DNA from 4 places in the Eubacterium ventriosum genome. Region 1 is predicted to be linked to each of the others. Evidence: a T-box and tRNA genes for the amino acid it is inferred to sense, from the RefSeq annotation. Region 1 holds a T-box; the other regions hold tRNA genes.

Region 1 (8,461 bases):
GACCAGGTAGATGTTCCGGAAACAACAACACCTGTTGTAACTACTAAACCAAACGTAACAACACCTGAAAATGTTACAACAAATAATGAAAAAACAACAACCAAACCAGAGCAGGTAACAACAAAGCCAGAGAAAGTTACGACAAGTAATGAACAGACCACAACAACACCTGTTACAAAACCACAGGTAACATCAGGTAATAATAAGTCTGACAACAAAGAAACAACTGTAAGAGGAACTGTTTCAGCACCGTCAGATGATGTTAACTTTGTAGCAGGTATTGGAAGAACTGTAATAAAGAAAGTCAAACGTACTGGAAATAAAAAGGCAAAAATTAGTCTTAAGAAGATTTCAGGAATAACTAATTATCAGGCAAAATACTCTACAAAGAAATCTTTTAAGAAAAAATACACAAAGACTGTAAATGTTAAAAAGATTAACTTTACAATCAAAAAACTAAAGGCAAATAATAAGTATTATATCAAGGTACGAGCTTACATGGTTAAGGATGGAAACAGATACTATGGTAAGTGGAGCAAGAAGAAAACAATCAAAAAATACAAAAAGAAATAATGATTAACAAAAATATTGTATAATAATTGTTTTTGGACCAAAGATTAAAGACAAAAATGCAGGTGCTTTTTTCCGTATGAAAAATATATAACAATATACTGGAAAAAAGTACTTGCAAAATTTGTCTGTATCTGATAGAATGCTCTTTGTGTCAGGTCGATTGAGAGTTCGACCTAATTTATTAAAGGAGGTGCTATTATGGCTAAATGTAGTATTTGCGGTAAGGGTGCTCACTTTGGAAACGCTGTGAGCCATTCTCATAGACGTTCTAATAAAATGTGGAAATCAAATATTAAATCTGTTAGAGTTAAGACTGAAGGCGGATCAAAGAAGATGTACGTTTGTACTTCTTGCTTAAAATCTGGTAAAGTTGAAAGAGCATAGTTTGTTAGAGCATGTATGCACGAAATAAAAAAAGTTATCATTTATGAATGATAACTTTTTTTAGTATATAAATGTAACTCTTTCCTTTTTCTAAAAAAGATAGTATAATTATTAGAAGTTCGATTTTAGGAGGAACATATATGAAAGGTAAGTTAAACACTGATTTAGGTCAGGTATTGATTAGCCCTGAAGTTGTTGCAAAATACGCATCAGAAACAGCATATGAATGCTTTGGTATTGTTGGTATGGCAATGGTAAGCATGAAAGATGGTCTTGTAAGACTTCTTAAAAGAGATAGCTCAACTAAGGGAATTAATGTAATAATTGATGAAGATAATGAAATCACTATAGATTTTCATATTATTGTATCTTACGGTGTTAATATTGCAACAATAGCAGACAATATTATTTCAAATGTAAAATACAAAGTAGAAGAATTTACGGGTATGTCAGTTAAGAAAGTTAATGTGTACGTTGAAGGCGTAAGAAACATTGATTAGTACCCCAGGAGGATATTATTTTGGAAATGACAACAATTAATGCAGAAACATTACAAAAAATGTTTATTGCAGGTGCTAAGAATTTAGAAGCAAAAAAAGAATGGATAAATGAGTTGAATGTTTTCCCTGTACCAGATGGGGATACAGGAACAAATATGACTTTAACAATTATGTCCGCTGCTAAAGAAGTAGGCGCAATTACAGAACCGACAATGGAAACGATTGCCAAGGCTATCTCAACTGGTTCTTTAAGAGGTGCAAGAGGTAACTCAGGTGTTATTTTATCACAGCTTTTTAGAGGATTTACAAGAGAGATTAAGAAGGTAGATCAGATTGACGTAGATGTTTTGTCAAGAGCTTGTGTAAAAGCAGTAGAAACTGCTTATAAGGCAGTTATGAAGCCTAAGGAAGGAACAATCCTTACAGTTGCTAAAGGAATGGCTGATAAGTCATGCGAGCTTGTAGGCGAAAGTGATGACCTTGTGCATGTAATTGATGAAATAATTAAGCATGGTGATTATGTTTTAAGTCAGACACCCGAAATGCTTCCGGTTTTGAAACAGGCAGGAGTAGTTGACTCAGGTGGACAGGGATTGATGACAGTTATCAAGGGGGCTTTTGATGCTCTTTTAGGAAAAGAGATAGATTACACATTAGAACCTGTACAGACAGCAGGAACTAAGGTTACAGAAGAAGTTCCTATGGATGATGTTGAAATTAAATTCGGTTACTGTACAGAGTTTATTATTAATCTTGATAAAGAAATGCCTAAGTCAGAAGAAAAGGCATTTAAAGAATTTTTAGAATCAATTGGTGATTCAATTGTTCTTGTTGCTGATGATGAAATAGTAAAGGTGCATGTTCATACTAACGAGCCTGGTGTAGCGATTACAAAAGCTTTAACATATGGTTCATTGTCAAGAATGAAGATTGACAATATGAGAGAAGAGCATCAGGAACGCTTAATCAAGAATGCAGAAAAGATGGCTGAACAGCAGAAAGCTGACGAACCAAGAAAGAAATATGGTTTTGTAGCTGTATCAGTAGGAGAAGGATTAGATGAAATATTCAAGGGATTAAATGTTGACCATATTATTTCAGGTGGGCAGACAATGAATCCAAGTACAGAAGATATTTTAAACGCAATTGATAAGATTAATGCAGACAATATTTATGTATTGCCTAACAACAAGAATATTATTCTTGCGGCTCAGCAGGCGGAAAGCCTTGTTGAAGACAAAAATATTATTGTTATTCCATCTAAGACTATTCCACAGGGAATTTCAGCAATGATAGGATTTATTCCGGATAATAGTCCTGAAGACAATAAAGAAGCCATGATTGATAGTATGTCATATGTTAAGACAGGTGAGGTTACTTACGCTGTAAGAGACACAGTTATTGATGACAAGGAAATCAAAGAAGGCAACATTATGGGTATTGGCGATGAAGGAATCCTTGCAGTAGGAGAAGAAATCGACGATACAACAATTAATATGATTAAAGAGATGCAGGATGAAGAATCAGAAATCGTAAGTTTATATTATGGTGCTGAAGTTACAGAGGAAGCAGCAAATAAGCTGGCAGATAAGATTGCAGAAGCTTTGCCTGAAATTGAAGTAGAAGTATATCCGGGTGGACAGCCTATTTACTACTATATTGCTTCAGTAGAATAGTAGGAGACTTAACGTATGGATGAAATTTTTATAGAAAGAATAGTAAAAAGAAAAGTAGATATAAAGGGAATGTTATTAAGAGTGTTAGCTGTTGTATTGACAGTTTTGTCATTATGCACAATTTTATTCTTAGGAATGCTTGGGTTGACATTAACTATATTATTCGCATATTTAACATATCTTGTGTGGGCTTACACTAGTGTAGAATATGAATATTCTTTTCTAAACACAGAGTTAACAATTGAAAAAATCATGGGACAAAGAAAAAGAAAACATGTTGATGAGTTTGATATAAAACAGGCTGAAATTATAGCACCTGCTGTATCTGACGAAATTAAGAGCAGAGCAGGAAATATAGTGACGCTTGATTATTCAACAGGATATGGAAGTAGTGATCTTTATTCTATGATAACAAATACTGACAAGGGAGCAGTACAGGTCTTATTTAATGCTGATGAAAAGCTTATTGAGGCAATGCGTCATATGAGACCATCAATAGTAAAGAGATAAAATAATATTTTTAAATAAGCAATTATAAAGTGCTTGCGTTAAAATAAATCAGGTTTGTCTCTTGAAAAAATATTGACAATACTATTGTTTTTTGTTAGTATGTTGAAAATACAAATAAAAGTGTCGTCTTAACGTATCTTGAAAGATAGATATACGGGATGGCACTTTCTCTGCAATGCAGACAATACATTAAGAATAAAAAGAGAAAGAGAGGAAAGAACCAATGGGAAAAATTATTGGTGAAGGAATTACATTTGATGATGTTTTATTAGTGCCACAGTACTCAACAGTTACACCTAATATGGTTGACTTATCAACACACCTTACAAAGAAGATCAAATTAAATATTCCGATGATGAGCGCCGGAATGGACACAGTTACAGAATACAGAATGGCAATTGCTATGGCAAGACAGGGTGGTATTGGAATTATTCACAAGAATATGACAATCGAACAGCAGGCCGACGAAGTAGATAAAGTAAAACGTTCAGAAAATGGTGTTATCACTGATCCTTTCTACTTATCTCCAGAACATACAATTAAAGATGCCAATGATTTAATGGCAAAATTCCGTATTTCAGGTGTACCTATTGTTGTAGGAAAGAAGTTAGTTGGTATTATTACAAACAGAGATCTTAAGTTTGAAACAGATGAAACAAAACTTATTAAGGATTCAATGACTTCAGAAGGACTTATTACAGCAAAAGAAGGAGTAACACTTGAAGAAGCAAAAGCAATTCTTGCAAAATCAAGAAAAGAAAAACTTCCAATCGTAGATGATGACTTTAATCTTAAAGGACTCATTACAATTAAAGATATTGAAAAACAGATTAAGTATCCACTTTCAGCAAAGGATTCACAGGGAAGACTTTTATGTGGTGCTGCTGTAGGTATTACAGCTAATGTTATGGAAAGAGTTAAGGCCTTAGTTGAAGCTAAGGTTGACGTTATTGTTATTGACTCAGCTCATGGACATTCACAGAATATTTTCAATACATTAAAGCAGATTAAGGCAGCATATCCTGACCTTCAGGTTATTGCAGGTAACGTTGCAACAGGAGATGCTACAAGAGATTTAATTGAAGCAGGAGCAGATGCAGTTAAAGTAGGTATTGGACCTGGTTCAATCTGTACAACACGAGTTGTTGCAGGTATTGGTGTACCACAGGTTTCAGCTATTATGGATTGTTATGAAGTTGCTAAGGAATATGGTGTTCCAATTATTGCAGATGGTGGTATTAAATTCTCAGGTGATATTGTAAAAGCCATTGCTGCAGGTGGAAACGTATGTATGATGGGTTCAATGTTTGCAGGATGTGATGAAGCACCTGGAGATTTCGAATTATTCCAGGGACGTAAATACAAAGTATATCGTGGAATGGGTTCAATTGCAGCTATGGAAAATGGTAGCAAAGACAGATACTTCCAGAGTGGTGCTAAGAAGCTTGTACCTGAAGGTGTTGAAGGGCGAGTTGCATACAAGGGAACATTAGAAGATACAGTATTCCAGTTAATGGGTGGTCTTAGATCAGGTATGGGATATTGTGGAGCAAAAGATATTGAAACACTTAAGGAAACAGGTAAGTTTGTTAAGATTTCAGCAGCATCTTTAAAAGAAAGTCATCCACATGACATTCATATTACAAAAGAAGCACCAAACTACACAGTTGAAAACTAATTTGGTTAAAATAAATAGCAACATTAATTGTTAAAATTATATGAAAAATATAAAAAAACATATATTAATTAACTAATTTATGTTAGAATAAGAAGGACCTTGTAATAAGGTCCTTTTTCTATAAATTAAAATTGTAGAATAGGAAAATTGAAAGAGTTTAATGTTGCAAAACTAAAAAATAAAGTGCCAAGGAGAGGTTATGGAAGAAACAAACAAGGACTTAGAAACACAGACAGATGCAAATGAAAGTGTTGAAAAAATTGAAACAGTTGAAGAAACTACAAAGGAAGAAACAATTGAAACAAATGGAAAAAACGGGAATCCGTCAGATAATAAAAACGAAAAGAACGGTTTTAAATTCGGAAAAATTGTTGTTCCGGGATTAATAATTATAATTTTGGCTGTTTTTGCAGGTGTTGTTTATTATCAGAAAAAAGTAGAACCTGAGAAAGAGTTGCTTAAAGAGATGAATTATGGTGTTAGCAGTATGAAGGATTACTTTAGCAATTATATTTCTTTAGGAAATTATAAGGGATTAACTTATGAGATAACACAGGATATGTGGGATGAAAGTGTTTCAGATGAAACTAATGAATATAATACAGCAAAGAAAGTTGCAGAAGATACTGATCAGGTTGAGTATAATTTAACAGGATATGTTGATGATAAGAAAGACAGCAACATTACACATAAAGATCAGGAAGTTATTATTGGTGAAAATTCAAAAGGAGCATTAAAAATTATTTCAGATGCCCTAAAGGGACATAAATCAGGTGAAGAAATTACTATTGAAGGTTTAAATGCTTCAGATTTTGCAACAGATGGCAGCGACTATTCAGGTAAGAATGTTAAGTTTGTAGCAAAAATAAAATCAGTTAGAAAATTATACGTAGAAAAGGTAACTGACAAGTGGGTTAAAGAGAACTACTATGATGATTATGGCTTGGAAAATGCTGATGATTTTTATAAATGGTGTAAACAGAGTCTTATAGAAGATGCAAAAGCTGAGTTATGGTCAAAAGTCCTTGAAAGTTCTGTCGTAAATAAATATTCAGAGACAGCATATCAGAGAGTTATTGAAGAAGTGGATGGTGATTACAATTATAATGCTGAATTTTTCGGTATGACAACTGATGAATATCTGGAAATAAATGGTATGACAGAAGATGATATGGAAGATGAATACATGAATGCACTTAAGTCTGAAATGGTTATGTGGGCAATTGTTGAAAAAGAAGGTCTTGCTAACAAGATTACAGATGAAGATATTCAGAATAAGTGGGATGAGTTATATCAGGAAGGTGATTTTGAATCAGAAGAAGATATGAAGTCACAGTATACAGACGAGGAAATCCGTCAGGGAGCATTAATGGATAAGGCGGTAGATTGGGTATATGATCATGCCAAAGTTAAATTTTCTTATAAGATTTCAAAATAGTATTTGACAACAAAAAAAGCAATGATATAATGAGTGGTGAACAAAGCGTTGACGAGACGAGTAGGTTATCCGGAGGGTCACAGAGAGAGATGCATAGCTGAGAGCATTTTACAGAAGGATAATTGAAGACTACCTCTGAGCGACTCTAATCAAGTCCGGTGATTCCGTTATAATCAGAATGAGAGGCTTTTGTCAGAATAGATTTTGACAGAAACAATCAGGGTGGAACCGCGTATTTTACGTCCCTGTTTATGGAAACATAAACAGGGACTTTTTTAATACAAAAAACAAAAGAAGAAACCTGTATGTTTCAGAATAAACATTGTAGAAGTAAAGGAGAAAACACTATGAAAGTTACTTTAAAAGATGGTTCAGTAAAAGAATATTCAGAACCAATGTCAGTAAATGATATTGCATTTGACATTGCAGGAGGTTTAGGAAGAGCTGCGTGTGCAGGCGAAGTTGATGGAGAGGTTGTAGACCTTAGAACAACAATTGACAAGGATTGTACATTAAACATTCTTACATTTAAGGATGAAGCAGGTAAGGCTGCATATAGACATACAGCATCACATGTTATGGCTGAAGCTGTTAAAAATTTATTCCCAGAAGCAAAATTAGCAATTGGACCTTCAATTGATACAGGATTTTACTATGATTTTGAGCATGAACCTTTTTCAAGAGAGGATTTAGATAAAATCGAAGCTGAAATGAAGAAAATCATTAAAAAGGGTGCCAGACTTGAAAGATTTACACTTCCAAGAGAAGATGCAATCAAATATATGGAAGACAGAAATGAACCTTACAAAGTTGAATTAATTAAAGATTTACCTGAAGGTTCAACAATTTCATTTTACAGCCAGGGTGAATTTGTAGACTTATGTGCAGGACCACATCTTATGAACACAAAATCAATTAAGGCATTTAAAATTATTTCATCATCAATGGCTTATTGGAGAGGTGATTCTTCAAAAGCAAGATTGCAGAGAATATACGCTACAGCTTTTGATAGCAAAGATGAATTGAATAAATATCTTGAAGAATTAGAAGATGCAAAGAACAGAGATCATAATAAACTTGGTAGGGAAATGGAACTTTTCACAACGGTTGATGTTATCGGACAGGGACTTCCATTATTAATGCCAAAGGGACAGAGAATGATTCAGAAATTACAGAGATGGATTGAAGACCTTGAAGATAATGAATGGGGCTATGTACGTACAAAGACGCCTTTAATGGCAAAGAGTGATTTGTATAAGATTTCAGGACATTGGGATCATTATAAAGATGGAATGTTTGTTTTGGGAGATGAAGAAAAAGACAAAGAAGTATTTGCACTTCGTCCAATGACATGTCCGTTCCAGTATTATGTATACAAAGCAAGCCAGAAGAGCTACAGAGATTTACCTTGCAGATATGGTGAAACATCAACACTTTTCAGAAATGAAGATTCAGGTGAAATGCACGGGCTTACAAGAGTTCGTCAGTTTACAATTTCAGAAGGACATCTTATTGTAAGACCTGACCAGATGGTTGAAGAATTTAAGAATTGTATTGCTTTAGCTCAGTATTGCTTACAGACTTTAGGCTTAGAAGAAGATGTAACATATCATCTTTCAAAATGGGATCCTGAAAATAGAGAAAAATATATCGGAGAACCTGAAGTTTGGAATGAAACAGAACAGGATATCAGAAACGTTTT
Region 2 (8,461 bases), 600 kb from region 1:
TGACTGGGGCGGTCGCCTCCGAAAGGGTATCGGAGGCGCTCAAAGGTTCCCTCAGAATGGTCGGAAACCATTCGAAGAGTGCAAAGGCAGAAGGGAGCTTGACTGTGACACCGACGGGTGGAGCAGGTACGAAAGTAGGACTTAGTGATCCGGTGGTATAAAGTGGGATTGCCATCGCTCAACGGATAAAAGCTACCCTGGGGATAACAGGCTTATCACTCCCAAGAGTTCACATCGACGGAGTGGTTTGGCACCTCGATGTCGGCTCATCGCATCCTGGGGCTGTAGTAGGTCCCAAGGGTTGGGCTGTTCGCCCATTAAAGCGGTACGCGAGCTGGGTTCAGAACGTCGTGAGACAGTTCGGTCCCTATCCGGCGTGGGCGTAGGATATTTGAGAGGAGCTGTCCTTAGTACGAGAGGACCGGGATGGACTGACCTCTGGTGTACCTGTTGCACTACCAAGTGCATGGCAGGGTAGCCAAGTCGGGAAGGGATAAACGCTGAAGGCATCTAAGCGTGAAGCCCCCCTCAAGATGAGATATCCCATTCGCAAGAATTAAGACCCCTTGAAGACGACGAGGTTGATAGGTCAGAGGTGGAAGTGTGGTAACACATGTAGCTGACTGATACTAATAGGTCGAGGGCTTATCCATGAAGGAAGGAAAGAGGAGTTATCTCCCCGGATGAAGGATTTCAGTGTGTGGTTTTGAGCGTATAATCAAAAAGAATAACAGTTTCAGCGAAGGCTGAAGGAATAATCCTCGATAGCTCAATGGTAGAGCACTCGGCTGTTAACCGAGGGGTTGTAGGTTCGAGCCCTACTCGGGGAGCTTTTTTGCATTAAAAAACAGGTGCGAAAGACGGGGAAGAGGAAAGAAAAGACAGGAAAAAAAAGAACAGGGACAGAGAAAAGAAACAAGGCTCCATGGTCAAGCGGTTAAGACACCGCCCTTTCACGGCGGTAACAGGGGTTCAAATCCCCTTGGAGTCACTAAGAAATTCATACGCCGATGTGGCTCAATTGGCAGAGCAGCTGATTTGTAATCAGCAGGTTAACGGTTCGAGTCCGTTCATCGGCTTTCATGTGAGGACCTGTAGCTCAGTTGGTTAGAGCAACCGGCTCATAACCGGTCGGTCCCGGGTTCGAGTCCCCGCAGGTCCACTTATTGTGATTATCGAAAGTCACAATCATACAGGGACAGAAGTCCCAAAGAGAGAAGAACAAATCCAGCACAGCCCGTGAGGACGGAAGAAAACAAACCTAAAGCATGGGATCTTAGCTCAGCTGGGAGAGCATCTGCCTTACAAGCAGGGGGTCACAGGTTCGAGCCCTGTAGGTCCCACTTGTACAATTAAACAGTACAATGCCGGCGTGGCGGAACTGGCAGACGCGCAGGACTTAAAATCCTGTTGTGGCAACACAGTACCGGTTCGATTCCGGTCGCCGGCATTAAGAAAGCATCTCCAAAAGAGGTGCTTATGTGCGTGTAGCTCAGTTGGATAGAGCGTCTGGCTACGGACCAGAAGGTCGTGGGTTCGAATCCTGTCACGCACACTTGCCCCTGATTAATATCAGGGGTTATTTTTTATTAATAATATTAAACTTATACTAGCTATAAGATCTTATTTTCTATTAACAATAAGATTTAATTTTAAAAAGAAGATTTCATTGTTGTTAACAATAAGATTTAATTATTTTTAAATGAATAATTTTGATTTTATTTTGCATAATACTTATGTGACAAATAATTAATCAGGAGGCAAATATGTCAAACAATTATTCAAAATCAAAAAACTATGAGTCAGATTATTCAAAGTCAAAGAATTGCAAGGATAGTGCTTATGATGAAAGTCATTTAAAAAACAGTAATTCTAAAACAGGTCAGGCAAAGAATAAATCTTCAGAAAACAGTTATTCAAAGAATAGTTACAAAAATGGCTATAAGAATAGTTACAAAAATGAAGATTCAGATGAATAAAAAAATCATTTGGTTTTCGAAAAAATTTAGAAAAATTGTATACAGTTAAATAAGAGGGTTGTGGCATTTGCTTAGTTTTTTATTTATTTAAGAAAACATAACAATGCTACAGCTCTTTTTCTTACAAAATTTAATCTGAAAATATTTTTCAGATTTATAATAATATGTATAAGTATAATCTTTATCATTTGCGACTTTAATCTTTATGATTTTAAGACTTTAATATTTATAATTTTTATTGTTAATAGGAACAATATTTTTATTAATAACATATGTAATAATAAATAAAAAATTTTAATAATAAGTAGTAAGTATAATTAAAAAAAGTAAGTAGAATATGTGGTATATATAGTGAGAATTGTGTGGAGGAAAGATGAAAAAATTTGATATGATATCTCTTGAAGAGGCAGGGAAAATGGCAATTGAAGAAGATTGTATTGTTGTGGATTTAAGGGGACGAAAAGATTATGATGTTTCTCATATTGAAAATGCAATTAATTTGCCGAATGCATCATTAAAAGAGATTGAAGAGTTTGACAAGAAAGATAAAATATGGATTTTATATTGCAAGAGAGGTAGTTTAAGTTTCAAGTTAGCTAATGAGATGAACAAAGTAGGATATAAAGTTAAGGCAGTAGTGGGAGGTTTTAAAAAAATATAATATAAGATTAAATAAAAGTATGATACAAGTATAAAGTTGACATTGTTTTTAGTTGCTATTATCATATCTAGTATGAATATAGATGAAAGGGATGCAGTAATGCATATTTAATAAATAATGGATAAATTTAAAATAGTTACACCATGTCATTTTGGTGTTGAATCAGTTTTGAAAAGAGAGATTACAGATTTAGGATATGATATTGTTCAAGTTGAAGACGGAAGAGTTACTTTCGAGGGAGATGCATTGGCAGTTTGTAGGGCAAATGTTTTTCTTAGAACGGCAGAAAGAGTAATGATTCAAGTTGGAAGAGTCAAGGCAACTACATATGATCAGCTTTTTGAGGCTGTTAAGGCATTGGATTGGCAGGAGTTTATACCTGTTGATGGAAAGTTTTGGGTAAAAAAAGCAGGGACAGTTAAGAGTAAGCTTTTCAGCCCTTCTGACATTCAGAGAATAGTTAAGAAAGCTATTGTTGAAAAATTAAAAATGGAATATCACGAAAGCTGGTTTGCTGAGGATGGAGCAGAGTATCCCATAAGAGTATTTTTCTATAAAGATGAGGCTATTATAGCACTGGATACGTCTGGAGAATCACTTCATAAAAGAGGATACAGAAAGAATACGTCTAAAGCACCCATTTCTGAGACTTTGGCGGCGGCTTTAATAATGCTTACTCCATGGAATAAGGACAGAATACTTGTTGATCCTTTCTGTGGATGTGGAACTTTTCCTATTGAGGCGGCTATGATTGCAGCAAATATTGCTCCGGGAATGAATAGAGAATTTACCGCTGAAAATTGGACTAATTTTATTGATAAAAAACTTTGGTACAAGGCTGTAAATGAAGCTTATGACATAATGAATGAAGATGTTGACACTGATATTCAGGGATATGATATTGATCCTGAAATGGTTGAATTTGCAAGAAAAAATGCACAGCTTGCAGGAGTTGATCATTTGATTCATTTTCAGGCAAGACCGGTTAGCAAATTAAGTCATAGTAAAAAGTATGGATTTATTATAACAAATCCTCCATATGGCGAAAGACTAGAAGAAAAGAAGGCTTTAGTGCCTTTGTATACTGAAATTGGAAAGAGATATAAGGCGTTAGATAGTTGGTCTGCGTTTATTATTACATCTTACGAAGATGCTGAAAAAGATATGGGAATTAAGGCAACGAAGAACCGTAAGATTTATAACGGAATGATTAAAACATATTTCTATCAGTTTATGGGGCCAAAACCACCGAAAAAGGGAAAAGTAAATGAAAAATAAAAAAATAGTTATTTTATGCATCCCAATAATTGTTGCGGTTCTTATTTTGGCAGGCTTTACTATGGTATTTTCAAAGGAAAATATTCAAAAAAATGTTGACGGGGTAAAATTTGACAAAAAATGGAACCGCATAATGGCAAGGGAAATTAACAAAAATAAAATAAATTTAAAAGTAGACGGAAGAACTATTGAATGTAATGGGGAAACTCCATATATGACTAATAAGATGGAGCTTATGATTCCGATTAGCGTTATAAGTGATGCATTTAATTGCGCTAAAAACGTTTATAACGGGAAAGAAATTCTTATTGAAAAAGGTAGTAACAAAGCTACTTTATATTTTGGTAAGCAGAATATTAAATTTAATGAAAATAATTACAAAATAAGTAATGGAGCGAAGAAGATAAACGATTCCATTTATGTTTCAGCAAAGGTTTTTAGCAAATATTTGAATTATAGTTATAAGTGGAACAGCAAAAGTAATACGGCAAGTTTTACGAATACAGCAACGGGAAATTCATATTTGCCGAAGAGATATAGTTATGTTGAAAATAATAAGATTGTAAAAATAAAAAACCAGGGAAAATACGGAACATGTTGGGCTTTTGCTACACTTACAGCACTGGAAACATCACTTATGCCGGAACAGAAATTTGATTTTTCTGAGGACAATATGATTTATAATAATGCCCTTTCTGATGATATTCAGGATGGTGGCGAGTACATACGTGCTATGGCATATTTGATGTCATGGAAAGGTCCTGTGTTGGAGAAAGATGATCCATATGGAGATGGAAAAACAAATAAAAATCTTAAGTCTGTGAAACATGTTCAGGAAGCAGAGATTGTTCCATATAAAGATTATGAACAAATAAAAGAAATGGTCTTTAAATATGGTGGAGTCGAAAGCTCAATGTATATGTCAATGAGTGATGCAGACGGCAGTTCAATGTATTATAATAAAAAATATAATGCTTATTGCTACAAGGGAGATAATAAGCCTAATCATGATGTTGTAATTGTTGGTTGGGATGACGATTTTTCAAAGGACTATTTTAACGACAAAACTATTAAAGGCAATGGAGCTTTTATTTGTGTAAACAGTTGGGGAGAAAGTTTTGGAGATAAGGGAATTTTCTATATTTCATATTATGATGACAGAATCGGAAGCAACAATGTGTGCTATACAAAGGTAGAAGACACTAATAATTACGACAATATTTATCAAAGCGATTTGTGTGGCTTTACCGGAAGTATGGGGTTTGAGGGCAGTTCAAGTGTTTATTTTGCCAATGTTTACCAGGGCAAAAATAATGAAAAACTTGACGCTGTAGGATTCTATGCAACAAGTACAGATTTGAAATATGAAGTTTTTATTTGTGAAAATTTTGAAAGTCAGGAGTCATTAAATAATAGAAATCATATGGCAGCATCAGGCACAATAAAAAATCAGGGATATTATACAATTAATCTTGATAAGGAGTATAATATCTCAAAGAAAAAGAAATTTGCCGTTATAGTGAAGGTAAGTAAGGATAAAAGTGAAAAGTTTTACAAGCTTATACCAGTGGAAATGGAAAGCAAAGAAATGGCCGTAAAAATAGACTTATCAGATGGAGAAGGGTATTTTAGCTCTCAAGGATATAGCTGGCAGTCGGCCGAGAAACAGCAATGTAATATTTGTCTTAAGGCATATACTAAGAATAAATAATATGAAAGAGGTACACAATGAAAAAAATAATATTTGCAACAACTAATCAGGGAAAAGTTAGAGAAGTAAAAATGATGATGGAAGATTTCGGAGTTGATTTTGTAACAATGAAGGATGCCGGAATTGATATTGATATAGTGGAAGATGGAAAAACTTTTGAAGAAAATGCCATTATTAAGGCAAAAACAATAATGGAAGCTACAGGTGAAATAGCTTTGGCAGATGATTCAGGGTTAGAAGTTGATTATTTGGATGGCGCACCTGGAATTTATTCTGCAAGATTTTTAGGGGAAGATACACCTTATGATGAAAAGAATAAATATATTATCGAAAAATTAAAAGATGCAAAAGGCAAAGAAAGAAGCGCAAGATTTGTTTGTTCTATGGCAGTTGCTTTTCCTAATGGTGAAATTGAAACATGTAGGGGAACAATTGAAGGATTAATCGGATATGAACAAAAAGGAAAGAACGGATTTGGATATGATCCTATAGTTTATGTACCTGAATACGAGATGACAACAGGTGAAATGGCTCCTGAGTTAAAAAACAGCATTAGCCATAGAGGAAAAGCGTTAGAGCAGATGAAAGAAATTTTGAAGAGAAAATTGGATTTAAATTAAGATTGGGCTTTTGAAAGTACATTAAAGAAAAAAAGACTAGTGTAGTTGGAGACTACCCAATGAAAGAGAGGGGAGATAACATGAGAATATTAGTAATAAGCGATTCACATGGACAGCTTGGAAATTTAAATGAAATATTAAAAGAAGCAGGCAAGGTGGATAGAGTTATTCATTTGGGCGATGCAGTTGGACAGGATGAGGAGATTCGTGAAATGTGCGGTTGTCCTGTTACAATTGTAAGAGGAAATTGCGATTTTTATTCAAAGAATGAGTTGGTTGAAATAGTTGAAGAAGAAAATGTAAAGATTTTTGCAACTCATGGACATAGATTTAATGTTGAGTATAGTGTAAATGATTTGTGTAATGCTGCAAGAGAAGAAGGGTGCAGTGTTGCGTTATACGGACATACTCATGTGCCGGATGTTTCATATTGCAAGGATGTACTTGTTATGAATCCGGGAAGTATTTCACGACCAAGACAGGCTTCAGGCAGACCAACATATGGAATTGTAACAATAGGAAGCAATGGAGAAGCCAGAGCTGACACCTATAGTCTTTAAGGCTTTTTAGCCTTAAAGAAAGGTTGAAAAAGAAAAAATAAAAAGTTTGTAAAAAGTTGTTGACAAAAGTACTTAACCTATGGTAAAGTAAACAAGCTGTCGGGTGACAGTAAAGAATTTCTAAGAAAGTAATAAAACTTTTGAAAAAAGTTCAAAAAAAAATAAAAAAGTTGTTGACAAACAACACAGAATAGAGTATACTAATTCTTGTGCTGTTACGAGAGAAATAACACAGACAACGCAAATACGGGGTGTGGCTCAGCTTGGCTAGAGCGCCTGATTTGGGATCAGGAGGTCGCAGGTTCGAATCCTGTCACCCCGACGCATGCGGGTGTAGTTCAGTGGTAGAACACCAGCCTTCCAAGCTGGATATGTGGGTTCGATTCCCATCACCCGCTTAACTTATGCAATTCGCATAAGGTTGTGTGTCCGTAGCTCAGCTGGATAGAGCAACGGCCTTCTAAGCCGTGGGTCGGGGGTTCGAATCCCTTCGGGCACATTCTGGATTTTACCAGAGCAAGCATGGCATGGTGGCTATAGCGCAGTTGGTTAGCGCGCCAGATTGTGGCTCTGGAGGCCGAGGGTTCGAATCCCTCTAGCCACCTTACACAATGGGCTATCGCCAAGCGGTAAGGCACAGGACTTTGACTCCTGCATTCGCTGGTTCGAATCCAGCTAGCCCAGTTAGGGTTAGCAGATGAATAACTCATATAATTATGGGCCACTAGCTCAGATGGTAGAGCACTTGACTTTTAATCAAGTTGTCTGGGGTTCGATTCCCCAGTGGCTCACTGAAAGATGTAAGATTTTTCTTACATCTTTTTTTTTCGTCTAAATATGGTATAATTTACGTAAGATATTTGGACGAGGAGGGCACGATTATGAAACAAATTATAATTTCCGTAGGTAGAGAATTCGGCAGCGGAGGACATATTGTGGCTCAGAAATTAGCAGAGCATTATGACATTCCAATTTTTAACAAGGAATTATTGGAGGAGATGGCAAGAAAGGAAGGATACAGTGAGAAGGCGTTGGAGAAATACGATGAAAAGCCTGTAAACTTTGGATTTATGCCATTGCCATATGCAGGCGGAAATATTCCAATAGAGCAGGAGATTGCAATGAAGCAGTTTGAGTTTATTAAGAACAAGGCTGATGCAGGAGAGTCTTTTGTAATTGTTGGAAGATGTGCAGATGAGATTCTGGCTTACAATCCTAATCTTGTAAGTGTTTTTATAACAGGTGACCGTGAAAGTAAAATAGCAAGAGTTATGGACAGGGAAGGCTTAGACAGAAAGCAGGCAATAAACAAGATGAAGCGAATGGACAAAATTAGAAAGACATATCATAATTTTTATTGCAGAAATAAATGGGGCGATTCACGTGGATATGACATTTGTATTAATACAGGAAAGACAGATTTTGACACAGCAAAAAATATGGTTGTGGAGTGCGTGGATAAGTTGAAAGAGAGAAGTGAGTAAAGAGCCGGGAAAAGACGTAAAGGTAATGTCTTGCTAGAATTAAAAGTTCTAAGAGAATGTTATATTGTGCTTTGTGGCTCTTTCAGGATGAATTATATTTTTAGACAAATAATGAAAGAGAAATAATGATGAATTAGGTAATTGCCCTATGGAAGTGAGATTAAACTT
Region 3 (8,461 bases), 1.2 Mb from region 1:
GCAGGTACGAAAGTAGGACTTAGTGATCCGGTGGTATAAAGTGGGATTGCCATCGCTCAACGGATAAAAGCTACCCTGGGGATAACAGGCTTATCACTCCCAAGAGTTCACATCGACGGAGTGGTTTGGCACCTCGATGTCGGCTCATCGCATCCTGGGGCTGTAGTAGGTCCCAAGGGTTGGGCTGTTCGCCCATTAAAGCGGTACGCGAGCTGGGTTCAGAACGTCGTGAGACAGTTCGGTCCCTATCCGGCGTGGGCGTAGGATATTTGAGAGGAGCTGTCCTTAGTACGAGAGGACCGGGATGGACTGACCTCTGGTGTACCTGTTGCACTACCAAGTGCATGGCAGGGTAGCCAAGTCGGGAAGGGATAAACGCTGAAGGCATCTAAGCGTGAAGCCCCCCTCAAGATGAGATATCCCATTCGCAAGAATTAAGACCCCTTGAAGACGACGAGGTTGATAGGTCAGAGGTGGAAGTGTGGTAACACATGGAGCTGACTGATACTAATAGGTCGAGGGCTTATCCATGAAGGAAGGAAAGAGGAGTTATCTCCCCGGATGAAGGATTTCAGTGTGTGGTTTTGAGTGTATAATCAAAAAAGTACTTGTAATTTAGTACTGAGTATGTTATAATACTCTTGATGGCCCGGTGGCTCAGCTGGTTAGAGCGCCGCCCTGTCACGGCGGAGGTCGTGGGTTCGAACCCCATCCGGGTCGCTATCAGTATAATATATAATTTATACAGAGGAGGTCGAAAGCATATCAAGCTAGCTTTCTCAACCTCTTTATTTTTTTCTTGGGATCTTAGCTCAGCTGGGAGAGCATCTGCCTTACAAGCAGGGGGTCACAGGTTCGAGCCCTGTAGGTCCCATTTATACTTCTTACAGTATAAATGATAAAAATGAATACGCCGATGTGGCTCAATTGGCAGAGCAGCTGATTTGTAATCAGCAGGTTAACGGTTCGAGTCCGTTCATCGGCTTTAATGGGCAGATTCCCGAGTGGCCAAAGGGGACAGACTGTAAATCTGCTGGCACTGCCTTCGAAGGTTCGAATCCTTCTCTGCCCATTACTTTTTAATTAAATATCGCGGGGTGGAGCAGTCTGGAAGCTCGCCGGGCTCATAACCCGGAGGTCATAGGTTCAAATCCTATTCCCGCAACTCAATGCCCAGTTAGCTCAGTTGGTAGAGCAGAGGACTGAAAATCCTCGTGTCTCTGGTTCGATTCCGGAACTGGGCATTATTTTTATTTACTAATGGATTTTCCATTAGTTTTTTTTTGCCATAAATAATTGCTTACTAATATAAAAAATAGTAATATAAATATATGTATATCACCCAGTGAGTGGAGGAATAAATAGAATTAACTACAAAACAAATTTATAGCACTAGCACACATAGAAATAATTAAAAGTAAAATAATTAAAACAAGATTACAAGAGGATAAATTAAATGAAAGAGCATCAGGCAAGAGAAATAATATTCGAAGAAAAGGTTAAAAAATTATTACAGGACAGCAATTATATTAATATTGTAGAGCAGAATATACCGGGGAGAAGTAGTTCCCATGGTATTAATTCTTATGGAAAGTTAAATCTTCCAACAGCTTTTATATTTCCTTTAAGAATAATATTTCAGTATAAGTATTATGCAAAAAATAAGGTTGAGTTAATGCATGTACGCGATTTTGGAGGAATTATTGCAGATATTTCTGAAACTAACTACGCAATACAGGGAGAGATGGGAAATATATGCGATAGATATAATTACACCGGTTGTTATTTCAGCGCTACTGCTTTTTCAAGAGAGGCGCAGGAGTATGCCTGGGCGCACAATATTTTTATGGTATCTTTGGAGAGAATAGGAGTGATGCAGCCTATTTTGAAAAAGATAGATTCTTTTGTGTCAGGTTTAAGCGAGAATATAATTAATAACATAACAAAGCAGGAATTGTTGGAGGGTTACGAGCGTGAGATAGACGAGGAGAATATAATTCCTGAAGGTGCAATAGGAATTATTAATAATGTTTATCCTGTAATGATTTTAGGAAAGAATGGGTGGACTAAACCGGTAATAGAGGAAGCTACCAAATCTGAGATAAATAGAGCTTATATTGACAGTGTATATAGAAGTGAAAATCAGTTTGAAGCTAATTTTGAACTTAATTTTATGGAATGCACCGCAGAGTTTTCTGTTCCAATTACTGTTGTTGAGAAGCTTATGAATAGAGAAGATAATGAAACAAAAAATAATGTAATATTTAATATAGATATTCCTTTTATAAGTGATAAGGGAATTAAAAAATTTGTTTCACTTGAGGTATTTCTTGAAGGATTTAATAGAGGAGACTATACAAATAAGCAGATTTCATTTTTTAACTTTGGCGAATAGTTAGTGGGAGTATGTAATGGAAAGTAATAGTTATAAAAATTATAACAATAATAGTAGAAATAATTATAAAGATAATAGTAGAAATAATTATAAAGATAATAATGAAGACTACAATTGTCAGAAGAAGAGTTTTTACAATGAATTAATTGAATATAGTAAAAATGGAAGATATCCATTACATATGCCGGGGCATAAAAGAAATGAAAGGCTTTTTGATGGAATTGATCCATATAAAGTGGATATTACGGAAATAGATGGATTTGATAATTTACACAATCCTAAAGGGATAATATTGGATGCAATGAAAAATGCATCCGATTTTTTTGAGACGGACAGAACTTGGTTTTTGGTAAATGGAAGTTCATGTGGAATTTTAGCTGCTATTAGTGCAGTTACTAATATAGGAGATAAAATTATCATAGGAAGAAATTGTCACAAGGCAGTTTATAATTGTGCCAAGTTACGTAATTTAGACGTGGAATATGTATATCCGTCTTATATAGCTAAGTACGGAATAAATGGTGGTTATAATAAAGGCGAAATAGAAAATATTTTGAAAAAAAATAGAGATGTAAAGGCGGTTGTTCTTACATCCCCTACTTATGATGGAATCGTATCTGATATAGAGGAAATTGCAAGAGTAGTCCATAAATATAATACAGTCTTAATTGTGGATGAAGCCCACGGAGCCCATTTTGGAATAAGTGAGAAACTTCCGGTTCCGGCTTATAAGTTGGGAGCTGATTTAGTTATCGAAAGCACACATAAGACTTTGCCGGCAATGACACAGACAGCTTTGTTTCATTTAAAGGGCGATAGAATTGATGCAGGAAAAGTGCAGGAAATGTTGTCTATATATGAAACAAGTAGTCCTTCATATGTGCTAATGTGTAGCATTGACAAGTGTATTAGGGAAATTCAGAAAAAAGGTCAACAAAGATATGATGAATTGTTGAATGTTATTAACAAAATCAGAAAAAATGTTAATAAGTGTAAGTATATTTCAATACCATGTGAAGAATTAAAAAATCAAAATAATGTTTTTGATGTAGATGTAACGAAGCTTATTATTAATGTAAATAATAGTGGAATAACAGGTAAGCAGTTAGGGGATATTCTCAGATACAAGTATAATATTGAAGTTGAAATGGATTCACTAAAGTATGTGCTTGGGATAACTACTATATGCGATGATTATAAAGAACTTGAAAGATTGGCAGAGGCTTTAAAGGAAATAGATAAGTCCTTGGAAGAAAAGCAGAATGAAAATATTTCTGTAGAGTTACTGAAAAATAAAAGAATGTATTCAATATACGAAACAGATTTGAAAGAAAAAAATACAGTTAATCTGTTTGATTCAAAGGATTGCATTTCAGGTGAATTTGTTTTTCTTTATCCGCCGGGAATCCCATTGGTTGTTCCTGGTGAAGTGATTACAGAAGAATTATTGGAACAGATTAAAGTGTATTTGGAAGCAAATATGAATATTAGCGGTTTAAAAGATAATTCAAATAAAACTATTGAAGTTGTAAAATAAATTGGAGGAATAATGTCAAAGATATTTTTTGTGTTAGGAAAAAGCTGCAGCGGAAAAGATACTATTTTCCAAAGCTTAAAAGAAAATAAACAATTAAATTTAAAAACTGTTGTAGGTTATACAACAAGACCTATGAGGGTTAATGAAAAAAATGGGGTGGAATATTTTTTTGTTGACCAAAATAAGCTTGAAGAATTGAAAAAGGCTAAAAAGGTTATTGAGTGCAGAGATTATAATACTGTGTATGGAATATGGAGTTATTTTACAGTTGATGACGGCCAGATAGATTTAAATAACGGAGATTATTTGTATATTGGTACTTTGGAATCATATGAGCAGATGATTGATTTTTATGGTGAAGATGTTGTGGTGCCGTTATATATACAGGTTGAAACAGGTGAAAGATTGGCAAGGGCTGTTAACAGGGAAAGAAATCAAAGTGAGCCAAAGTACAAGGAGTTATGCAGAAGATTTCTGGCTGATGAGGAAGATTTCTCAGAAGAAAAAATAGAGAAAGCCGGTATAAAGAAAAGGTTTGAGAACAATAACTTAAATCAGTGTATAAAAGAAATAGAGCAGGAAATAGTAAAAAAAATAAAGTAAGAATAAAATAAATAAGTATTATATTATTTTTAAGGTTATGTTTTATCTGGAAATGGCTAAAGCATAGCCTTTTTTATTTATTTATGTTATTATAAATTAGTATGACCATAGATTAATTTTTAGGAGTGAAGATGGAATCAGAAAGAATTCTGGGACAAAATCATATATTAAGACATTTTGAAAATGCTATTAGAATGGGAAAAATTTCTCACGCCTACATTATAAATGGGGAAGAAGGATCGGGTAAGATGAATCTTGCAATTCATTTTGCCAAGGCTTTGCAGTGTGAGAGAAACAATTCTAATAAAGCCATTAATGAAGATGGTGAAAGAATTACCGTTCCGGGAACAGCATGCGGACAGTGCAAGTCATGTAAGCAGACGGATTCAAAAAACCAGCCGGATATTAAGTATATTACCTACGAAAAATCAGGTATTGGTGTTGATGAAATAAGAGAGCAGATAAATGATGATATTGACATTAAGCCATATAGCAGTCCATATAAGATATATATTGTTCCGGAAAGTGAAAAGATGACAGTGCAGGCACAGAATGCATTGTTAAAAACAATTGAAGAACCACCTGAATATGCCATTATAATCTTGTTAACTACAAATGCGGATACTTTTCTTCAAACTATTTTATCGCGTTGTGTTATGTTAAATATCAGACCTGTAAAGGAAGATATAATAAAGAATCAATTAACATCACAGTATGGTGTAGGGGATTATGAAGCAAGAGTTGCAGCAACATTTTCTAATGGAAATCCGGGCAAGGCGATTAAACTTGCAACATCTGAAGAATTTAAAGAATTAAAACAGTATGTTGTTGGAATGTTTATGTCTTTGGAAAAAGGCGGAATGGATATTATTGGGGAGGCAATTAAGAAAACAGGAACTTTTAAAAAGCAGATTGATGAATACTTTAGCTTAATGCGAATTTGGTTTAGGGATATACTTGTCTATAAGGCAACTAAGGAAGAAGACCAGATTATTTTTCAGGATGAGTATATGACAATAGAAAAAATGAGTCAGACATATTCATTTGATGATATTAATGACATTCTTAAGGCAATAGATCTGGCAGAAAGCAGAATTAAGTCAAATGTTAATTTTGATTCCACTATAGAAATATTATTACTTTCCATTAAGGAAAAAACTTCAGGAAAATAAACATAGATTGGATAACAGTTAGAACAAGGAGACAGAAATGATTAAAGTTATAGGCGTTAGATTTAGACAGGCAGGAAAAATATACAATTTTAGCCCCGCAGATTTTCAGGTAAAGGTAGGAGACCATGTTATAGTTGAAACTGCAAGGGGAATTGAATATGGTTCAGTTGTTCAGGGAATAAGAGAAGTAGCGGATGATAAGGTTATTATGCCATTAAAGTCCGTTATACGTATTGCAACTGAAGAGGATGATAAAAAAGCAATTGAAAATAATGAGAAAGAAAAGAAAGCATTTAAAATCTGCAAAGAAAAAATTGCAAAACATGGTTTGGAAATGAAACTTATTGAAACAGAATATACTTTTGATAATAATAAAGTTTTATTTTATTTTACGGCAGATGGACGAATTGACTTTAGAGAACTTGTAAAGGATTTGGCTTCAGTATTTAAGACAAGAATTGAACTTAGACAGGTTGGCGTTAGAGATGAAACAAAAATGCTTGGAGGAATAGGCATTTGTGGCAGACCACTTTGCTGTAATACTTATTTGTCAGAATTTATTCCTGTGTCAATTAAGATGGCAAAGGAACAGAGTCTTTCACTTAATCCAACAAAGATTTCAGGTATTTGTGGAAGATTAATGTGTTGTCTTAAGAATGAGCAGGAAGCATACGAGGAATTAAATTCTAATTTACCTGACATTGGAGAAAAAGTTAAGACTTTTGATGGCTTTAAGGGTGAAGTTGTAAGCGTAAATGTTCTTAGACAGAAGGTTAAAATAGTAGTTGAAGTTGATGACGAAAGAGAAATTAAAGAATATGCCATTGACGAGTTAAAGTTTAAGCCAAAGAAGAAGAAGTTTAATCTTGCTTCAGAGGAATTAAAGGCATTAAAGGGACTTGAAGATAAGGAAGAGTCCAAATTAGATTAATTGTAAAGGCAGAGATTATAATTGGAAGTAAAGTTGCAATCAGGTGAACAAATTGTAGATTTGGAGAGAAATGGATATAAAATAATTCAGAACAGAGAGAGATTCTGTTTTGGAATGGATGCCGTTCTGTTAACAGGTTTTGCTAAGGTAGGAAAAGGTGAAAGAGCTTTAGATCTTGGAACAGGTACTGGAATTATTCCAATATTACTTGAAGCAAAAACAGAAGGACAGGACTTTGAAGCATTGGAAATTCAGCCTGAAAGTGCTGAAATGGCAAGAAGAAGCGTTATGCTTAACAACCTTCAGGACAGAATTAAAATAGTTGACGGAGATATAAAAGAAGCTTCTAAGATTTTTGGGGCAGCAAGTTTTAATGTTGTAACAACTAATCCACCATATATGACTGAAAATCATGGTGTAAAAAATCCCGATGAGCCTAAGGCAATTGCAAGGCATGAAATTAAATGCAATCTTGAAGATGTAATAAGAGAGTCAGCTAAGTTACTAAAGCCTAAGGGAAGATTTTATATGGTTCACAGACCTAGAAGGTTGGCTGAAATTATTAGTCTTATGAAGGAATATAGAATTGAGCCTAAAAGACTTAGAATGATACATCCTTTTGCGGACAGAGATGCAAACATGCTTCTAATAGAAGGGGTAAGAGGCGGAAAGTCAATGATGGTAGTGGAACCGCCACTTATTGTGTACGATGAACCGGGAGTTTATACTAAGGAAATACACAGAATATATGGATTTTAGCATTTTGCAGAATAGAGGTAGAAATGGCAGGAAAATTATATTTATGCGCCACACCAATAGGAAATCTTGAAGATATTACATATAGAGTTGTAAGAACTTTAAATGAAGTAGATTTGATTGGGGCAGAAGATACAAGAAACAGCATAAAATTGCTTAATCATTTTGATATAAAAACACCAATGACAAGCTATCATGAGTTTAACAAATATGATAAGGCAAAACAGTTGGTAGAAATGATGAAGGAAGGCAAAAACATTGCCATTATAACTGATGCGGGAACGCCGGGAATATCTGATCCGGGGGAAGAAGTTGTGAGACAGTGCTTTGAAGCAGGCATACAGGTAACATCATTGCCAGGCCCTGCGGCATGTATTACAGCGCTTACAATGTCAGGTCAGAAAACAAGAAGATTTTGTTTTGAAGCTTTTTTACCAAAAGATAAAAAAGAAAAAGTAGCAGTTCTTGAAGAATTAAAAAATGAAACAAGAACAATTATAATATATGAGGCACCTCACAGGCTGGCAAGAACCTTAAAAGAATTAAGGGAAACACTTGGAAACAGACAACTTACATTATGTAGAGAGTTAACCAAGAAATATGAGGAAGCTGACAAAACAACAATAGACCAGGCAATAGAGAAATACAATGAAAAAGAACCTAGAGGAGAGTATGTTCTTGTGATAGAGGGAAAATCTCAGGAAGAAATACAGGAAGAAAACAAACAAAAATGGGAATCAATGACAATAGAAGAACATATGGAATACTATATAAGTCAGGGGAACGACAAAAAGTCAGCCATGAAACTTGTTGCAAAAGACAGAGGAGTTTCCAAAAGAGACATATATAACCAATTAATAAAGTAGAAGTAAGAAGCGCATCACTTGATGTGCTTCTTTGTTGTATAACAGGAAATAGTGGTCTGAAAACACGTTGATTTTCTTATTTTGCTCCGCCGTTTATCGTAAGTCCAAAAATCAAAACTCGCCTACGGCTCAGACAGTTGATTTTTGGCTTACACTATGCTCGCAAAATTTCAAAAATCTGCCTATTGTTTTCAGTCCCAC
Region 4 (5,215 bases), 610 kb from region 1:
CGGGGTAGGAGAACAGCAGGCAAATCCGCTGTTCAATTTGAAGACGTGACGCGGAGTGAAATTAAAGTAGCGAAGCCGGTGAGCTGGCTGTCAGGAAAAGCCGCTATTGTGTACATTGTACCCGTACCGTAAACCGACACAGGTGGATGAGGAGAGAATCCTAAGGCCGACGGAAGAAGCATTGTTAAGGAACTCGGCAAAATGGCCCCGTAACTTCGGGATAAGGGGTGCCTACGAAGGTAGGCCGCAGAGAATTGGCCCAAGCAACTGTTTAGCAAAAACACAGGTCTATGCGAAACCGTAAGGTGATGTATATGGGCTGACGCCTGCCCGGTGCTGGAAGGTTAAGGGGAGAGGTTAGACATGAGTCGAAGCCTTGAACTTAAGCCCCAGTAAACGGCGGCCGTAACTATAACGGTCCTAAGGTAGCGAAATTCCTTGTCGGGTAAGTTCCGACCCGCACGAAAGGCGTAATGATTTGGGCACTGTCTCGACAATGCATCCGGTGAAATTGAAGTACCAGTGAAGATGCTGGTTACCTGCGCCAGGACGGAAAGACCCCATGGAGCTTTACTCTAGCTTGATACTGGGATTCGATATTGCATGTACAGGATAGGTGGGAGACTAGGAGACATGAACGCCAGTTTGTGTGGAGTCGCCCTTGGGATACCACCCTTGCAGTATTGGGTTTCTAACATGCAGCCGTGATCCGGCTGGTGGACAATGTCAGGTGGGGAGTTTGACTGGGGCGGTCGCCTCCGAAAGGGTATCGGAGGCGCTCAAAGGTTCCCTCAGAATGGTCGGAAACCATTCGAAGAGTGCAAAGGCAGAAGGGAGCTTGACTGTGACACCGACGGGTGGAGCAGGTACGAAAGTAGGACTTAGTGATCCGGTGGTATAAAGTGGGATTGCCATCGCTCAACGGATAAAAGCTACCCTGGGGATAACAGGCTTATCACTCCCAAGAGTTCACATCGACGGAGTGGTTTGGCACCTCGATGTCGGCTCATCGCATCCTGGGGCTGTAGTAGGTCCCAAGGGTTGGGCTGTTCGCCCATTAAAGCGGTACGCGAGCTGGGTTCAGAACGTCGTGAGACAGTTCGGTCCCTATCCGGCGTGGGCGTAGGATATTTGAGAGGAGCTGTCCTTAGTACGAGAGGACCGGGATGGACTGACCTCTGGTGTACCTGTTGCACTACCAAGTGCATGGCAGGGTAGCCAAGTCGGGAAGGGATAAACGCTGAAGGCATCTAAGCGTGAAGCCCCCCTCAAGATGAGATATCCCATTCGCAAGAATTAAGACCCCTTGAAGACGACGAGGTTGATAGGTCAGAGGTGGAAGTGTGGTAACACATGGAGCTGACTGATACTAATAGGTCGAGGGCTTATCCATGAAGGAAGGAAAGAGGAGTTATCTCCCCGGATGAAGGATTTCAGTGTGTGGTTTTGAGCGTATAATCAAAAAGAATAACAGTTTCAGCGAAGACTGAAGGAATAATCCTCGATAGCTCAATGGTAGAGCACTCGGCTGTTAACCGAGGGGTTGTAGGTTCGAGCCCTACTCGGGGAGCTTTTTTGCATTAAAAAACAGGTGCGAAAGACGGGGAAGAGGAAAGAAAAGACAGGAAAAAAACGAACAGGGACAGAGAAAAGAAACAAGGCTCCATGGTCAAGCGGTTAAGACACCGCCCTTTCACGGCGGTAACAGGGGTTCAAATCCCCTTGGAGTCACTAAGAAATTCATACGCCGATGTGGCTCAATTGGCAGAGCAGCTGATTTGTAATCAGCAGGTTAACGGTTCGAGTCCGTTCATCGGCTTTCATGTGAGGACCTGTAGCTCAGTTGGTTAGAGCAACCGGCTCATAACCGGTCGGTCCCGGGTTCGAGTCCCCGCAGGTCCACTTATTGTGATTATTCATGATTGCAATGACATCAGGAGGATGAAACCAACAAGGTTGTGAGAAATCCTGATGAAAACAAATCCAGCACAGCCCGTGAGGACGGGAGAAAACAAACCTAAAGCATGGGATCTTAGCTCAGCTGGGAGAGCATCTGCCTTACAAGCAGGGGGTCACAGGTTCGAGCCCTGTAGGTCCCACTTGTACAATTAAACAGTACAATGCCGGCGTGGCGGAACTGGCAGACGCGCAGGACTTAAAATCCTGTTGTGGCAACACAGTACCGGTTCGATTCCGGTCGCCGGCATTAAGCAAGCATCTCCAAAAGAGGTGCTTATGTGCGTGTAGCTCAGTTGGATAGAGCGTCTGGCTACGGACCAGAAGGTCGTGGGTTCGAATCCTGTCACGCACACTTGCCCCTGATTAATATCAGGGGGTATTTTTTTATAAATCTAAAATTGCTACTAAATAAATGTTAGATAGAACGTTTTTAAGTAAAAAAATTAAAAAATAATAAAAAGCAGCATTAATATAAATTGAATATAGATAAATTGAATTGACTATTTACTCATAGTATATACACCTGATTGGAAGTATCCGGAAGTAACTACAGATAGCAAGAAAATTAAAATAGTTAGGGGGAAAACTAAAAAAATTAAATTATATAGTAACCCACAACAAGCAAATTATGAGGTTTATTGGACATCTGAAGATTCTTCTATTGCAAAAGTTATGTCCGATGGAACTGTAAAGGCGAAGAAAAAGGGAAGCGTAAAAATATATGCAGACATATACTGATGATGGAGAATTTTATGACGATTTACAATGGACAGTTACCGTAATGCCGAAGAATCCAAGCTTTAAGTCTGTTTCTAAGAAAATGAAAAGCTTTAAGCAAAAGTATCTTAAGTACAAATTGGTAAAAAAGAATAAAAAAGCAATTTTGTATGGTGGATATAATACAGTTAAGTGAAATAAAAAAGTGTATACAGAAGGGTTTGGGCATATTGGTACGTTTTATCCATATATTGAATTGAATAAAAAATCAGGAAAAACGTCAATATAGTTGAGGTTCGTATGTAATGTTACGTTAGTTTCAATAAATACTTATGATGATATGGGATTGAATCGAGTGTCTTTTAAATCAGGATCAAAAAATGTAAAGTTTGATTATAACAGTAGTTATAAAGATAAAATTAAGAAAGGTATTTTACAAATAACCAACAATGGAACAGTGAGATTATCTAGTAATAGTAAAGAAAACATAGATAAAATTAATACATTGGAGAAAATTCTGGGACGTAAGCATGTAACATTAAAGGCATATGATACAGAAGAAGGAGCTTATGTAAAATATGAATTAAATAATTTAACAAAGAAAACATGGAAAAAAGTTATTAGTGACTACAAAAAAATCCTTGAAATGTATTAATAAGTATGCAACAGAAAATGACTTTTCAAAAACTTCAAAAAAGTTATTGACAACCCCTTAAAGTTATGATAAATTATACGAGTTGTCGCTGAGATAACAAAAATGAATTTTAAAAAGTTGTTGACAGACAAGGAAAATTATGGTAAATTATTCTGGCTGTCGAAAAACGACAGAAATTCTTGAAAAAGAAAAATAAAAAGTTGTTGACAAGCGACTGCAAGTGAGATATAATAAACAAGCTGTCGCAAAGAGACAGCAAACAGGAACATTGATAATTGAACAGCAACCATCCCTGAAAATTCAAAAATAAAATTTTCAGAGCGAACATTGTTAATTCGAGTAATCGAAGCTAACGATTTCCAAAACAACAGTAATGGATGAATGGCTAACGTCATTCTGACAGAACAAACACTTTTAACGAGAGTTTGATCCTGGCTCAGGATGAACGCTGGCGGCGTGCTTAATACATGCAAGTCGAACGAAGCACCTTGGACAGAATCCTTCGGGAGGAAGACCATTGTGACTGAGTGGCGGACGGGTGAGTAACGCGTGGGTAACCTGCCTTGTACAGGGGGATAACAGTTGGAAACGACTGCTAATACCGCATAAGCGCACAGTACCGCATGGTACGGTGTGAAAAACTCCGGTGGTACAAGATGGACCCGCGTCTGATTAGCTGGTTGGTGAGGTAACGGCCCACCAAGGCGACGATCAGTAGCCGACTTGAGAGAGTGATCGGCCACATTGGGACTGAGACACGGCCCAAACTCCTACGGGAGGCAGCAGTAGGGAATATTGCACAATGGGGGAAACCCTGATGCAGCGACGCCGCGTGAAGGAAGAAGTATTTCGGTATGTAAACTTCTATCAGCAAGGAAGAAAATGACGGTACTTGACTAAGAAGCCCCGGCTAAATACGTGCCAGCAGCCGCGGTAATACGTATGGGGCAAGCGTTATCCGGATTTACTGGGTGTAAAGGGAGCGTAGGCGGCATGGCAAGTCAGAAGTGAAAGCCTGGGGCTCAACCCCGGAATTGCTTTTGAAACTGTCAGGCTAGAGTGTCGGAGGGGTAAGCGGAATTCCTAGTGTAGCGGTGAAATGCGTAGATATTAGGAGGAACACCGGTGGCGAAGGCGGCTTACTGGACGATTACTGACGCTGAGGCTCGAAAGCGTGGGGAGCAAACAGGATTAGATACCCTGGTAGTCCACGCCGTAAACGATGAATACTAGGTGTCGGGGGACAATAGTTCCTCGGTGCCGAAGCAAACGCATTAAGTATTCCACCTGGGGAGTACGTTCGCAAGAATGAAACTCAAAGGAATTGACGGGGACCCGCACAAGCGGTGGAGCATGTGGTTTAATTCGAAGCAACGCGAAGAACCTTACCTGCTCTTGACATCCCACTGACAGGTCAGTAATGTGACCCTTTCTTCGGAACAGTGGAGACAGGTGGTGCATGGTTGTCGTCAGCTCGTGTCGTGAGATGTTGGGTTAAGTCCCGCAACGAGCGCAACCCTTGTCTTTAGTAGCCAGCAGTACGGCTGGGCACTCTAGAGAGACTGCCAGGGATAACCTGGAGGAAGGCGGGGATGACGTCAAATCATCATGCCCCTTACGAGCAGGGCTACACACGTGCTACAATGGCGTAAACAAAGGGAAGCGACCCCGTGAGGGTAAGCAAATCTCAAAAATAACGTCTCAGTTCGGATTGTAGTCTGCAACTCGACTACATGAAGCTGGAATCGCTAGTAATCGCGAATCAGAATGTCGCGGTGAATACGTTCCCGGGTCTTGTACACACCGCCCGTCACACCATGGGAGTTGGATATGCCCGAAGTCAGTGACCCAACCGTAAGGAGGGAGCTGCCGAAGGTGGAGCCG

Evidence for each region. The T-box of region 1 lies ahead of thrS (threonine--tRNA ligase). A T-box ahead of a tRNA ligase gene usually reads a tRNA of that ligase, here a tRNA-Thr.
Region 2: it encodes a tRNA-Thr, which carries the amino acid that the T-box ahead of thrS (threonine--tRNA ligase) is inferred to sense. The anticodon was not compared.
Region 3: it encodes a tRNA-Thr, which carries the amino acid that the T-box ahead of thrS (threonine--tRNA ligase) is inferred to sense. The anticodon was not compared.
Region 4: it encodes a tRNA-Thr, which carries the amino acid that the T-box ahead of thrS (threonine--tRNA ligase) is inferred to sense. The anticodon was not compared.

Annotation. Positions count from the first base shown of each region.
Region 1 is NZ_CP102282.1:2,108,240-2,116,700, reverse strand. It holds gene NQ558_RS09480 (discoidin domain-containing protein) at 1-573, shown strand, start outside; gene rpmB (50S ribosomal protein L28) at 772-957, shown strand; gene NQ558_RS09470 (Asp23/Gls24 family envelope stress response protein) at 1,098-1,457, shown strand; gene NQ558_RS09465 (DAK2 domain-containing protein) at 1,484-3,133, shown strand; gene NQ558_RS09460 (DUF6106 family protein) at 3,149-3,643, shown strand; gene guaB (IMP dehydrogenase) at 3,867-5,321, shown strand; gene NQ558_RS09450 (trigger factor) at 5,521-6,759, shown strand; T-box leader at 6,799-7,009, shown strand; gene thrS (threonine--tRNA ligase) at 7,107-8,461, shown strand, end outside.
Region 2 is NZ_CP102282.1:2,710,539-2,718,999, reverse strand. It holds rRNA gene NQ558_RS12390 (23S ribosomal RNA) at 1-653, shown strand, start outside; tRNA gene NQ558_RS12385 (tRNA-Asn) at 759-830, shown strand; tRNA gene NQ558_RS12380 (tRNA-Glu) at 920-991, shown strand; tRNA gene NQ558_RS12375 (tRNA-Thr) at 1,007-1,079, shown strand; tRNA gene NQ558_RS12370 (tRNA-Ile) at 1,089-1,162, shown strand; tRNA gene NQ558_RS12365 (tRNA-Val) at 1,271-1,343, shown strand; tRNA gene NQ558_RS12360 (tRNA-Leu) at 1,367-1,450, shown strand; tRNA gene NQ558_RS12355 (tRNA-Arg) at 1,482-1,555, shown strand; gene NQ558_RS12350 (hypothetical protein) at 1,767-1,979, shown strand; gene NQ558_RS12345 (rhodanese-like domain-containing protein) at 2,353-2,640, shown strand; gene NQ558_RS12340 (THUMP domain-containing class I SAM-dependent RNA methyltransferase) at 2,758-3,918, shown strand; gene NQ558_RS12335 (lectin like domain-containing protein) at 3,908-5,629, shown strand; gene NQ558_RS12330 (XTP/dITP diphosphatase) at 5,647-6,249, shown strand; gene NQ558_RS12325 (metallophosphoesterase) at 6,309-6,809, shown strand; tRNA gene NQ558_RS12320 (tRNA-Pro) at 7,057-7,131, shown strand; tRNA gene NQ558_RS12315 (tRNA-Gly) at 7,137-7,207, shown strand; tRNA gene NQ558_RS12310 (tRNA-Arg) at 7,235-7,308, shown strand; tRNA gene NQ558_RS12305 (tRNA-His) at 7,340-7,413, shown strand; tRNA gene NQ558_RS12300 (tRNA-Gln) at 7,422-7,493, shown strand; tRNA gene NQ558_RS12295 (tRNA-Lys) at 7,528-7,600, shown strand; gene NQ558_RS12290 (cytidylate kinase-like family protein) at 7,691-8,293, shown strand.
Region 3 is NZ_CP102282.1:493,256-501,716, reverse strand. It holds rRNA gene NQ558_RS02180 (23S ribosomal RNA) at 1-531, shown strand, start outside; tRNA gene NQ558_RS02175 (tRNA-Asp) at 647-720, shown strand; tRNA gene NQ558_RS02170 (tRNA-Val) at 802-874, shown strand; tRNA gene NQ558_RS02165 (tRNA-Thr) at 913-985, shown strand; tRNA gene NQ558_RS02160 (tRNA-Tyr) at 991-1,072, shown strand; tRNA gene NQ558_RS02155 (tRNA-Met) at 1,092-1,165, shown strand; tRNA gene NQ558_RS02150 (tRNA-Phe) at 1,172-1,244, shown strand; gene NQ558_RS02145 (hypothetical protein) at 1,457-2,395, shown strand; gene NQ558_RS02140 (aminotransferase class I/II-fold pyridoxal phosphate-dependent enzyme) at 2,412-3,932, shown strand; gene NQ558_RS02135 (nucleoside/nucleotide kinase family protein) at 3,945-4,535, shown strand; gene NQ558_RS02130 (DNA polymerase III subunit) at 4,667-5,707, shown strand; gene NQ558_RS02125 (PSP1 domain-containing protein) at 5,745-6,638, shown strand; gene NQ558_RS02120 (tRNA1(Val) (adenine(37)-N6)-methyltransferase) at 6,660-7,397, shown strand; gene rsmI (16S rRNA (cytidine(1402)-2'-O)-methyltransferase) at 7,421-8,260, shown strand.
Region 4 is NZ_CP102282.1:2,721,811-2,727,025, reverse strand. It holds rRNA gene NQ558_RS12450 (23S ribosomal RNA) at 1-1,393, shown strand, start outside; tRNA gene NQ558_RS12445 (tRNA-Asn) at 1,499-1,570, shown strand; tRNA gene NQ558_RS12440 (tRNA-Glu) at 1,660-1,731, shown strand; tRNA gene NQ558_RS12435 (tRNA-Thr) at 1,747-1,819, shown strand; tRNA gene NQ558_RS12430 (tRNA-Ile) at 1,829-1,902, shown strand; tRNA gene NQ558_RS12425 (tRNA-Val) at 2,027-2,099, shown strand; tRNA gene NQ558_RS12420 (tRNA-Leu) at 2,123-2,206, shown strand; tRNA gene NQ558_RS12415 (tRNA-Arg) at 2,238-2,311, shown strand; gene NQ558_RS13240 (Ig-like domain-containing protein) at 2,455-2,697, shown strand; gene NQ558_RS12410 (hypothetical protein) at 2,681-2,872, shown strand; gene NQ558_RS12405 (hypothetical protein) at 3,017-3,331, shown strand; rRNA gene NQ558_RS12400 (16S ribosomal RNA) at 3,745-5,215, shown strand, end outside.